One region of the Paenibacillus liaoningensis genome, then DNA from elsewhere that is predicted to be linked to it. Evidence: predicted binding sites of a transcription regulator. Region 1 holds the regulator's gene; each other region holds the start of a gene.

Region 1 (4,249 bases):
AGCTGAAAGCGTCAGCGGGAAAGTAATACGGTCCGTATCCATAATAGGTGTCTCGGATGAAACAATGCCTTCTATTGAATCAACCGCCTTGGCAAGCGGAGCTGCGAATGCAACCTGATGATAAATAAGCCAGCCTCCAAATAAAACGAGGGCGGACGCAGCAGCTGTTAGCAAAATCGGCATAATCTTGAGTTTGAACATCGTAAAAATCCCCCTCTCAAAATGACGGTGATATACCAAACGCATATCCACTCCGATACACGAAAGTATATCACATCGCCTGTTGAATAAGGGGGTGTAATAATAGCCAGCAATTCCAACTGTTACAGCTAAGGCATCCATTACAGCTAGGACGCCTTGTCACCTACTAAACTATATTTCTTCAAAAATGCGCCATCGCGGAACGAATAATACGCATAATAATATTTCGTTATCGCTTCATCACGGCTATAAAAAATTTCCCATACCGGCTCGCCGTTCAGCAAACCCGGCTGTGTTCTTTTAATATCCGCATCCGGCTCGCTGCCCAGTAAAGCAGTATCCGCCTGCTCTTGAGTAATATGCTCGGTCGCTTTCACCGTGAGCACAGGACCTTCCGCTGTCGTTAGAAATACATAAACGTCTTGTTCATCAGCCGTATTCCCTTTTACAACCCAGGAAATGCCATCCCACACCTGCTTCGTCATCCCGGTGACTTCCGTCAACTGCGCGGCTTCAATAGCATGCGCTTTAATAGGGGCTTCCTCTGCCCATAAATCCTTATGCACAGTTCGGTAATAAACAATCGTAACGGTCAGCAATGCGATAACAAAAATAACTGAAATAAAGACAGCCCGTTTTACCGTCCAAAACGGCTTTCTCGTTCTCGCCCGCATTATGCCTTCAACAGCCTCTCGAAGCTCGCCTGAGCATCGTGACGAATTTTCTCCTCATCAAGCAGCGTGCATTCGCCATCCCGTACAACTTGGCGGCCGTCCACCCATACATGCTTAACGTCGCGGCCAGAGCCGGCATATACCAAATGGGACACAATATCCGTCTGTGGATAAAAATGCGGCTGTTCAATATCGATCGCGATGAAGTCAGCCTTCATGCCAACGCGCAGGCGGCCAATGGAATCCTCCTGCCAAATGGAGCGAGCGCCGTATACCGTTCCCATACGCAAAGCTTCAATGGCTGGCACAACCGTAGGATCGCCAGAAACACCTTTATGCAGCAAAGCCGCAAGATTGATTTCCTTGAATAGATCAAGATTGTTGTTGCTCGCCGCGCTGTCCGTGCCTAATGATACAGTTACACCTGCGCGAAGCAAAGCAGGCACGCGGGCAATGCCGCTTGCCAGCTTGAGGTTGCTGACCGGGTTATGCGATACGGCTACTTTGCGTTCAGCCAGCAGCGCAATTTCCTCGTCATTCAAATGCACCGCATGAGCAACGAGCGCCGGACGCGAGAAGAAGCCTAAATTGTCGAGATGCTGAACGGGACGAACGCCATAATCGCGAACGTTCTGCTCTACTTCGGCAATCGATTCTGACATATGCGTATGCAGTGGCAAATCATAATCATGAGCGGCCTGAACAAATTTCTCAATATAATCTGGCGGGCATGTATAAGGCGCATGCGGCGAAATCATCGTCGTAATCCGGCCATCGGCCTTGCCGTTCCAATCGCGTGCGAAAGCAATCGCTTCCGCCAGCTTAGCTTGCTGTACATCCTCCGGGCAAAGGCCGATGACGCCGCGCGTCAGACAGCCGCGAATGCCGGACTGTTCAACAACTTCGGCCAGCTGGTCCATGCGGTCATACATATCCACGAAAGCTGTCGTACCGGATTTAAGCATTTCCACCACGGCAAGCGCGCTGCCCGCACGGGTATCAAGGTCGATGTATTTGCCTTCCATCGGCCACATTTTTTGCTCCAGCCATACTTGCAGGTTTTGATCATCGGAATAGCCGCGCAGCAAAGTCATAGCCGCATGTCCATGCGTGTTTACTAGACCCGGCATAAAAGCAAGCTTGCTGCCATCCAGCTTTTGCACATCGGCTTGCAGCCCAGTTGGAGCTTCTGCTCCGATATATGTAATGCGATCATCGGTTACAACCATATGCCCTTGCAGCACATGCTCGCCATCCTCCATCGTTACAAAACGTCCATTTTCAATCCAAATTTGGCTCATTTTCGTCATCCCTTTCCCTCTCCAAGTAATAGGCCAGACTTAGCAGCTCTTTCGTAAAGTCAGCATGATGTATGCGAATTTCCTCAGGTACCTTCAATATCGCTGGGGCAAAATTAAGCAAGCCTTCAATGCCGGCGTCAATAAATTGATTAGCAACGTTTTGCGCTTCAAATCCGGGAACGGTTATAATGCCGATCCGGATATTGTTTTCCTCCACCGTTTGTTTCAGCATATCCATCGGCATAACGGTCAAATTATTAATTTGCGAGCCGATTTTAGATGGATGCACATCAAACACCGCGATGATTTTCATATTGTCTTTGGAGTATTTATTATAATTGCACAGCGCATGGCCTAAATTACCAGCTCCGACAAGGGCGACATTTATCGTCTGATCAAGCTTGAGAATTTGGCGGATTTTTTCAATTAAATACGTCACATCATAGCCGATGCCCTTACGGCCAAAATCGCCGAAATACGCCAAGTCCTTGCGGATTTGCGCCGGATTCAAATCCAGCTTGACGCCAAGCTCCTGGGACGAAACGGTCTGCACCTCCCGGTTGTTCAGCTCGTTCAGCACTTGCAGGTAAATGGGGAGGCGTCTTACGACGGCCTCCGATATTTTCGTCTGCTTCACCCGTTCTCCTCCTCCCTCTCGGCACCAAGCCATTCTTTCATTCTCGGTACAATTTGCTCTATATGCATATGCTCAATTTTCGGGCCAGGCAAGGAATACAGAAAATGCTTGCCATAATACGTTTCAATCACTCGCGTATCATAAATAATGACAATGCCTTTATCCTTCGCCGTTCGCACGAGCCTGCCGAATCCCTGCTTGAAGCGAATAACCGCTTGCGGAATTGACAGCTTCATAAATGGATTTTGCTTTTGGCGCTGCAGCAATTCCGACTTCGCTTCCAGCAGCGGATGATTGGGCGGTTGGAACGGCAATCGGACGATGGCAAGGCAAGTCAAGGCTTCGCCTGGAATATCAACGCCTTCCCAAAAGCTGCTTGTACCAAGCAGTACGGACTCTGGCTGCTGCAAAAAACGCCGCGTCAGCTTCGTACGATTGCCGCTGTCGATGCCTTGGCCCAGCACTTGAAGGCTGGTGGCCGCGAGCGCCGCTTTAAGCGGGTCATATACCTGCTTGAGCATTCGGTAAGAGGTGAACAGCACCAGCATTCTGCCATTGGTCTGCTGCACTGCATCTGCCAAAGAAGAGACGAGCATTGAAATAAATGCGGGCTCGCCCGCCGAGCCTTTAAGAACAGGGAAATTGCGCGGAATAATGACGAGCGCCTGCTCCCGGTAATTAAACGGCGATGCCAGCTGCACGGTGCGCAATCTGCCCGCCTCTTCAAAGCCGCTAAGTCCAAGCTGCTCTTCGGCGAACTGGAATGACTTTTGCACCGAAAGGGTGGCTGACGTTAAAATAATGCTGTCCTTCACATCAAATAAATACTGCTGAAGCTGGCTGCTCACATCAATCGGCACCGCATAAAGATGCAGCGAGCGATGCTTGTAGGTCATGTTGGCTTCCAGCCAGAATACGTCAGTCGTCTGATCGACTTTCATAAAGCTGCGCAGATCATCCTTAACTCTCGTCAAATCGCGCAAAACGCCATTCAGATCCGTTACAAGCGCCTGTACGGCCAGCTCATCGATGCGGTCTTTAATTTCCTCGGACATTTTCTCAGCTGTCTTCAGCACGCGAATGAGCTCCGTATGAATATTGGTCTCTTCGGCGAGCACTTCGGACCAGCCTTCCGGCAGGCTATCGCCTCGCAGACGATAAACGGATTGATTGTTTTCACCCATCGCGTCAGGAGAAGCTTGCACAAAGCTGTACAGCATTTCAAACAGCCTCTCCCAATGCTCCTTCACTTCCGTGAAGGTCGGGATAATGGTGTCAATCGTTTCAAGCCAGCCTTGAACCCGCTCATCGCTTTCCTGCTGAAGATGAATGCGCAACGATGGCAGCAAGCCGGAACGACTATCCTTGAACATCCGCGTAATCGCATTCGTTATCGAATAATAGCCGAGCTGCATGCCTAAATGCTTGCTGGCTAC
Region 2 (4,249 bases), on a different contig from region 1:
CCATACGAGCGGCAAATCCTCTTTCGCGACCCCAATTAAATCAAGCCGCTGGCCTCCGGTCACTTTGACCATTTTCACCTCATATTTCACGGCCACATCGGCAATTTTCTTCAAATCCTCCGGCGTCGTCACGCCGCCGTACATCCGCGGCACGACGGTGTAGGTGCCATCCTTCTGAATGTTGGCGTTCATCCGCTCATTGACGAAGCGCGAATCCTTCTCGTCCTCATGCTCTTGCGGCCACAGCATGCCCAAATAATAATTGACCGCTGGACGGCATTTCGAGCAGCCCTCCGAATGATGCCACTCTAGTACATGCATGACCTCTTTCACAGTCGTCAAATGCTTCTCTTTTATCGCAGCTACGATCTCATCGCGGCTCAGGTCGGTGCAGCCACAAATGCCAGTCTTGGTTTTCTGCCCAGCATATTCGTCTCCTAGCACATATTGCAGCAAATGGCTAACCGTCGGCACACAGCCGCCGCACGAACGCCCAGCCCCAGTGCATGCCTTAACCTCATCAACCGTGGTGAGCGAGTTGTCCTTAATCGCCTTTACGATGCTCCCCTTCGATACGCCGTTGCAGCCGCATACGATTTCATCGTCGGCCATTTGCGCTACGCGATCAGCGGCTGACAGCGCAGTGCCGGCCGTTCCCATCAGCTCCGCATAAATAGCGTCCGTCATCGCCGCACCTTCGCGCACCCACTGCTGAATTCGGCTCGAATCGCTGACATCGCCATAAAGCACACCGCCAACGATTGTATCGCCCTTAAGCAGCAGCTTCTTATATTGCTGTTTCCAGTCATCCTGCTTGCGAATAACCGTCAGCTCTGGCTGATCCAAGAATACGCCAGTCGAAAATACATCTACGCCCGAAATTTTCAGCTTCGTCGACAATTGCGTCCCCTCGTAAGGCTTCGTTTGCACGCCGCATAGCTGCTTCGCGAGTACGGCCCCCTGCTCAAACAGCGGGGCAACCAAGCCATAGCAAATGCCGCGGTGCTCGGCGCATTCGCCAACAGCGTACACGCCTTCCGCCGACGTTTGCATGTAATCATCGACAACGATGCCTCGCTTCACTTCAATGCCGCTCGCGCTAGCTAAAGCCGTATTAGGCCGTATGCCCGCTGCCATGACGATAAAATCCGATTCCAGCTTCGTTCCATCGCTGAAGGTCAGCCCCTCAACTCGCTCGCCGCCATAAATTTCCGCCGTCTGCTTTTCCATGAGAAAATGCAGTCCCTGCCGCTCCAGCTCCGCCTTCAGCATCGCCGAAGCGCTCGGGTCAAGCTGGCGCTCCATTAAATCCGCCATCAAATGGATGACCGTCACATTCATGCCCAAATTGAGCAAGCCCTTGGCAGCTTCCAATCCAAGCAGCCCGCCGCCAATAACGGCCGCATTGCGATATTGCTTCGCTGTCTCCAGCATGACGCTGCAATCCGCCATGTCGCGGAAGCCTACGACGCCCTGCTTCTGATGCCCAGGAACGGGCAGTATAATGGGATTCGAGCCTGTTGCTATAATTAGACGGTCATAGGCTGCGAACAGCCCATTGTCCGCAAAAACGATTTTTTGCTGCGTATCAATAGATGTTATGGTTGTTCCCGTATGCAGCGTAATCTGATGCTCCTCATACCAGGCCCAGCTGTTTAAAATAATATCGTCCATCGTTTTGCTGCCTTCCAATACATAAGAAAGCATGATCCGGTTATAGTTTGGATGCGGCTCGCTGCCGAATACCGTGATGTCATATTGCTCCGGGGACAGCTTGAGTATATGCTCCAGCGTGTTTATCCCCGCCATCCCATTGCCAATCAGCACAAGCTTCTGCCGTATGATTCCCATTGCAAACGCCTCCCTGTACAGCTTTCATCGTACTCACCAACAGTATAAACAACAATGCTCGGGAGTTATGTGATATTTTTCACAAAAAAGCGATTATTATAAAAATAGCCCCTTGCCGCCATTGTCTATAGCGTAAGGGGCTAGCCTATGTTTTCATGCGCCTTCAAGTTGGCCGACTTGCCGCCGAATGCATGCTTACAGACGGATTAATGCGCCGCGCTCATCAGCCGAGCGAAGCTCTGCTTCAATAATTTCCAGCGTGCCTACAGCGCTTTCCGGCATACAGACGGATACGGGCGTACCTGCGTTTACCGATTCAAGGAAATATTTGATTTGGCGGTAATAGCCCATGTCCGGCGATAGATCAGCTACAAAGCCCGGCTCGTTGTTGGGATTCACTTTAACCTGTCCGTTCTCAAACAGCAGATTGCCGCCTTCAAAATTGACGCGATACGTCATCGCAAAGCCGAAATCGCCTTCGAGCGTCCAGTCTGCTTGCGCATTCAGCACTTTGCCGTCCGGGTAGACGTAATTTGTTGATACCGTATCGTAGCCGCTGCCTGGAATGACGTTGCGAGCGAGCGTCGAGACTTGCTCCGGCTTGCCAAACAGCCAGTGGATCATGTCGGTATCATGGATATGCATATCCAGTACAGCCCCGCCGCTCTTGCTGCCGTCAAGGAACCAGCCTTTAGGGGCGGCAGAGCCTCTGAAGAAATAACCGCCCGTTACCGCGCCAAAACGGTTATCCTCCACAACGGATTTCAAATATTCATAGGCTGGCCAGAAGCGCAAGCATTGGCCGATCATCAGCGTTTTGCCTGTGCGCTCAGCTGCTTGCACCATTTTCCAGCCATCAGCGGAATTTCCGGCTACCGGCTTCTCGCAGAGCACATGCAGCCCCTTTTCCAGCAGCCTGCAGGTCAGCTCGGCATGCAAATAAGTCGGCAGCGTAATGTCGATGATGTCGAGCTCCTCGTTTTCGAGCATTTTCTCAATGCTGTCATACAGGTTGTACGGCGATAGATCATAAACCTCTTGGCCCGTCGCCATATTGCCGGAAGCTTTGCCATTTTTCAATTCCTCGATCATCAGATCGCAAATCGCTGCCAGTTTTACTTGCGCGCCCTCTTCTGTAAGACGAACATAGTTGTCGAAATGCATGCGTCCCATAAAACCGAATCCGATAAGACCTACTTTTAACATCGTGAATCCCCCTTATCAAATAAAAGCTTTTGGCGAAATGAGTTAGCCGTTTCCGCGGCCCAAAATCGCATCCATCGCTTTGGAAGTATTGAAAATAATTTGCTCCGCATGATGCGTGTACGGCGGAATCATTTCGGCCGTGACGTAATTGTCATAGCCGATCGCCTGCAGCGCCTCCATGACAGCTGGATAGTTTACATCGCCTGCAAGCAGGTCGACAAAGCCATGGAGTCCGCCCGCTTGGCGTCGGTAATCCTTGAAATGAACCTTCTTGATCCGGTTGCCCAAAATGCGTACCCACTGCTCTGGATAACCATTTTGCACGACGTTTCCGACATCGAAATAAGAGCCTACGAAGCTGGAGCCGAATGAATCGATAAACCCGCGCAGCTCAAGCGGCGACAGCAGAAATTTATTCCATACATTTTCAATGCCAATCGATACGTTCGCGCTTTGCGCAAAAGGAACGAGCTTCGCAATCGACTCTTGGGCACGGTTATACGCATATTCGTAATCCGTTACTTCGCTGCCGGGAATAAAATCAACGCCAACGGCGCCAGGGATGACCAAAATCGTATCGACGCCAAGCGCCGCCGCAAGCTCCAGCTGTTTTTTGCATATATCTATCGCTTTGCTTTGCGTCTCCGGGTTCGCGCTCGTCATCGCATAATCCCAATACAGCCCCGTTGCTAGGCCCGCGATTTCCAGCTCCGCTTCCTCTAGACGCGCCTTAATGTCGCGAATTTCCTGATCCGTTGCCGCGAGGCTCAGCTCGCCTGAGCCGTTAAGCGACAGCTCGATACCGTCGAAGCCGGCTTTTTTCGCCGTTTGGATGCAGCTTGCGATGGTGGTATTGCTGTTGAATGACCAAATATTAATCCCTTTTTTCATTTGAGAAACCTCCTGTTAAATAAATTCAGATTAAAAGCTGGGTGAACAAGGATCGGCGCTGCGTAAAAGATTTGGTTTTCGATCGTTATTGCCTACGAACGCTCCGCTTCTCAAATCCAAACCTTTTACTACACTTGCCTTGCTCACCCAACTTTTAAAAAACTTTAATTAAAAATGAGCTTGCCGAAATGCTGCGGCAGATGGAAATTTACTGCTCGCGTAGGTCGCCATGCTTGATACTCGCGTATACCCTGAACATCTTGATCAATGCGGTATAGATTCATCCGCATCGATAAACCAG
Region 3 (4,249 bases), on a different contig from region 1:
CTTGAGGAAATGGATACAACGGCTGTTATCGCGCGCCGCCCCGAGGTTGTGCTGGTCGATGAGCTTGCCCATACGAATGTGCCCGGCAGCCTGCTCAAGAAAAGGTACGAGGATATTTTGCAGCTGCTGGAGCACGGAATTTCCGTTATTTCCACCGTAAACGTACAGCATGTGGAAAGCTTAAATGATGCGGTGGAGCAGTTGACCGGTGTGCGCGTGAGAGAAACGGTGCCGGACGCGATTTTACAAATGGCGAATGAAATCGAGCTCATTGACGTTACGCCCCAAATGCTGGCGCAGCGCATGCGCGACGGTAAAATTTACAAGCTGGAAAAGGTGGAGCAGGCGCTGGGCTCTTTTTTCAAAATCGGCAATTTGATTGCCTTGCGGGAGCTGGCGCTGCGCGAAATTGCGGATGATGTCGATGAACGGCTGGAGTCGTGGGAACGCGGCCCTTCGCTTCGGGGACCTTGGCGCAAGCGCGAGGTGATTTTTGTATGCATCGATTTGGGTGATCAGGCGGAGAGGCTGATTCGCCGGGGTTTTCGCATCGCTCATCGCTTAAAGGCAGAATGGCATGTCCATTATGTGCACAGCCGTAAAATTCAGCAAACCGAGGCGCAGCAAAAGCGGCTCCATGCGCTGCGGCAGCTGTGCGAGCGGCTTGGCGGCCAGCTGGCGGTAAGTGCTGCGGATAGACGCCAGGAGATTAGCGGGATTTTGCTGAAAAAGTTGACTGACCTGCAGGCGACCCAGCTCATTATTGGACAATCGCGCCGGCCGCCGTGGCAAACGCTCGTCCGCAAAACGATTGTGCAGGATTTGCTGCGCTCCGCCAGACATTTGGATATGCTCATTGTCGCCAAATGGGAAACAGAGCCCGTGCCGCCTAATCTCGGCACAGGCCCTGTTGATGATTTATAAACAGGCTTACTTACGGGGGACGGCTATCCTTCCAAACGCTAGGCTCTGCGGCTCAGGCTCAGGTTCAAGCTAAGGCTTAAGCTAAAGCTTAAGCGGCATTGCCGCGTCTTTTTTTGAAAGGATTGCCTAATAAGCCGTGTTTCCGGATTGGCTGGTTTTGCCGGATGCAAAACCTTTGAACAGCGTCGGCACGCCAGAATAGCGCGTGTTTGTTATTTTGCCCGTTGTGGAGCTGCTGTCTGTACGCAAAATGGAATCCTTCACCTTGGAAATATCGCTATTTGAAACATTCATGGATACCGAATAAGAGGTGCCGCCATTTTGACGAACGAGCTTGCCGATGTCATTGGCCTTGAAATTTTTAATATTGATCGTGCCGGATGCATTCATTTGGAACACTTTGTCATAGGCTTTATATGCGCCGCCGCCTGTAATATTAACGGTACCGGAAGATTTTAGAGTCAAAGCGTCCTCGCCTACATCCTGCCAAGTCACATTCTCAATATTGCAGCTGCCATAGCAGTGAACGCCGTCGGCAGCAGGAGCGCCGATAATGACATTTTTCAGCGTTGCGCCTGCTTCCAGACGGAATACCGGCTTCTGGTTCTCAGCCTGGCTGCCATCCCCTAACGTACTCGGGTTCGCTACAAAAACTTTGCCTTTGCCGTCGTAGGTCGTATTTTTAGGAACAATAATGGTAGCGTTTACAACTTCTGCCGCCGATACAGGGGCAGGCTGCACACCAGCAATTGCAATAATAAGGGCCAAAGATAATAGAGCACCAATCCAATTTTTCATCGAATAAACTCTCCTTTATTCCATTTAATTTGGTTGTGGTGAAGCCTCTTCCTTTAATGCCTCAATATTTATGCAAATAGATGTGCACCTCCGTTTGCATCTACAAGAAGACTACCTAATTTTTGCCATTACAGGAATAATCATTAGCTCAGTAGTTGTCCACTCCGCCGGGAATCCCTTATTTCTGTAACAATTTCCGCCTTTACCTGTGAGGAATGTCACAATCGACCGTGTCCCTCCTGTGTTATTCTAACCTCAGTAAGCAGCAAGAGGAGTGAATGCTCATGGAAACTGAACCGCTACGCAAGGTCGAGCAACTCGCACACAAGAAGCATATGATTTTTCAGCAAAGCCGCATCCGGTATATTTCCAGGTCCATGCTCGCCAGCATGTTCATCGGCTTTGGCGTTATAGTCGCCTTTAAGACGGGTAACTTTTTTTACGCCGAGCATTCTCCACTCGCTTATCCGATGGCCGCGCTAACGTTCGGAGCTGCGATTATTCTCATCGCATACGGCGGCGGCGACTTGTTTACCGGCAATACGTTTTATTATTCGTTTACCGCGCTCCGGCGCAAGCTCAAATGGACCGACGCCATCAAAATGTGGCTGACCAGCTACGCTGGCAACCTGCTCGGCGCAGCCGTGTTCGCCCTGCTCATTATGACAACCGGACTGTTCGACAGCGAGAAGGTCAATACGTTCCTGCTCAGTGTCGTCGAAGCGAAAATGCATACGTCGTCGATGGAGCTGTTTTTCCGGGCGATTTTATGTAACTGGCTAGTCTGTCTCGCCTTTTTCATTCCAATGGGCATGAAGCATGACGGGGCAAAAATGTTTTCCATGATGCTGTTCGTCTTCTGCTTCTTTATTTCGGGCTACGAGCATAGCATTGCCAACATGTGCACCTTCGCTATTGCACTAGTCGTCGACCATCCAGACACGATTACTTACGGCGGCGTCATTCACAATCTTGTGCCTGTCACACTGGGCAATCTGATTGGCGGCGGCGTATTAATGGGATATATGTATTATTTCGTGAACAAGCCTTATTTCGACAAAGAGGATCACGCACAAGAGCAAGTACAGAAGGAATTGCAGGAGTAATTACATCATTGGACAGGGAGAGATCGAATATGAAAAAATCAAGAATTGTTGTCATTGGCGCTGGGGCTGTAGGCTCGACAACCGCTTATACCCTGCTGCTTCGCAATCGCATGGATGAGCTGGTGCTCATTGATGCCAATGAGAAGAAAGCGATCGGCGATGCGCTCGACATGAACCACGGCATGCCGTTCCTTGGCGGCACGAAGGTATGGGCAGGCACATACGAGGACTGCAAAGGTGCGGACATCATTATTATTACGGCTGGTGTGGCGCAGCGTCCAGGCGAAGAGCGCATTCAGCTGCTGAAGCGCAACGTGGCGATTTTTGACCAAATTATTGATGAGGTATTGAAATACAACGATGATGGCATTCTGCTTATTGCTTCGAACCCAGTAGATGTCATGAGCTACTTCTCCTTGCGAAAATCCCGCTGGCCCGTTAACCGCGTCATCGGTTCAGGCACGCTGCTCGACAGCGCACGCTTCCGCTATCTGATTGGCGAAGAGCTGAACATTGATCCGCGCAGCGTCCACGCCCCAATTATCGGGGAGCATGGCGATTCCGAGCTGCCGGTATGGAGCCTGTCGAACGTTGCGGGTACGGAGCTCGGACTGAACGACGAACAGAAAGAACGGATTTTCACCGGCACACGCGATGCCGCTTACCAAATTATCGAAGCGAAAGGCGCGACGTATTACGCCATCGCTCTGGCACTCGACCGCATCTGTACCGCGATTCTGCAAGATGAAGGCGCCGTGCTGAACGTGTCGACCCTGCTCGACAACTACCTCGGCGTATCCGATGTATACATTGGCGTTCCATGCGTCGTTGACCGCAGCGGTATCCGCAACGTTCTGGAGCTGACACTGTCCGACGAAGAAACGGCACTGTTCCAGAAGTCGGCGAACAAGCTGAAAGGCTTGATTGAGTCGATTCGGGATGAGATGGAATAATAGAGGGATTGCAAAAACGGGTACCTTTCGGTACCCGTTTTTGTGCTTATAAAAGCACTCAAATCGTTAACTTTCCGTCCTAAGCAGCTCCCAATTCGCACCTTCTCGTATAATTGCCGTTAGTTCCCCGACCGTCCCGCCTTTAGCTAATTGAAGCTGCTGATTCAAGTCGCGAACAGACTGTTTATATTCATCGTAACGAAGCTTTATTAGCTTGTATTTGGAAGATCTTAATTGTTTATAGATCATTGCGAGCAGCCAATCCGCCAAATTCCATTTCAACAGCTTGACTTTAAAAGCTTATTTTTATCTACATAGTAATTTTGGATTCGTTTACGTGCATGGTTATTGACAAGATAGGTACGCAGCTCACGCTCCATTTTTAGCTTCAATTCCTCAAGTTTAATCTCGAACCATTCATATTTTTCATTCTGCTTGTACTTCCTAGCATTTAACATATGTTTTCTG

Evidence for each region. The regulator Rex, encoded in region 1, represses fermentation and respiration genes when NADH is low (regulators of the CRP and FNR family bind a similar motif). The targets are predictions, from matches to a motif close to TTGTGAAATATTTCACAA.
Region 2: nirB (nitrite reductase large subunit NirB) is a predicted target of Rex. The motif match lies at 1,919-1,936, and genes of this name have one in related genera.
Region 3: AC6B99_RS14620 (formate/nitrite transporter family protein) is a predicted target of Rex. The motif match lies at 1,929-1,946, and genes of this name have one in related genera.

Annotation. Positions count from the first base shown of each region.
Region 1 covers NZ_JCAALU010000018.1:51,429-55,677, reverse strand. Annotated here, with positions in the region: gene AC6B99_RS25965 (hypothetical protein) at 1-201, opposite strand, end outside; gene AC6B99_RS25960 (hypothetical protein) at 348-875, opposite strand; gene AC6B99_RS25955 (amidohydrolase family protein) at 875-2,176, opposite strand; gene AC6B99_RS25950 (redox-sensing transcriptional repressor Rex) at 2,157-2,813, opposite strand; gene dinG (ATP-dependent DNA helicase DinG) at 2,810-4,249, opposite strand, start outside.
Region 2 covers NZ_JCAALU010000004.1:169,541-173,789, reverse strand. Annotated here, with positions in the region: gene nirB (nitrite reductase large subunit NirB) at 1-1,851, opposite strand, end outside; gene AC6B99_RS06920 (Gfo/Idh/MocA family oxidoreductase) at 2,047-3,057, opposite strand; gene AC6B99_RS06915 (sugar phosphate isomerase/epimerase family protein) at 3,100-3,948, opposite strand; gene AC6B99_RS06910 (carbohydrate-binding family 9-like protein) at 4,113-4,249, opposite strand, start outside.
Region 3 covers NZ_JCAALU010000009.1:36,125-40,373, reverse strand. Annotated here, with positions in the region: gene AC6B99_RS14630 (histidine kinase) at 1-924, shown strand, start outside; gene AC6B99_RS14625 (pectate lyase) at 1,051-1,722, opposite strand; gene AC6B99_RS14620 (formate/nitrite transporter family protein) at 2,007-2,828, shown strand; gene AC6B99_RS14615 (L-lactate dehydrogenase) at 2,858-3,781, shown strand; gene AC6B99_RS14610 (hypothetical protein) at 3,848-4,063, opposite strand; gene AC6B99_RS14605 (hypothetical protein) at 4,060-4,249, opposite strand, start outside.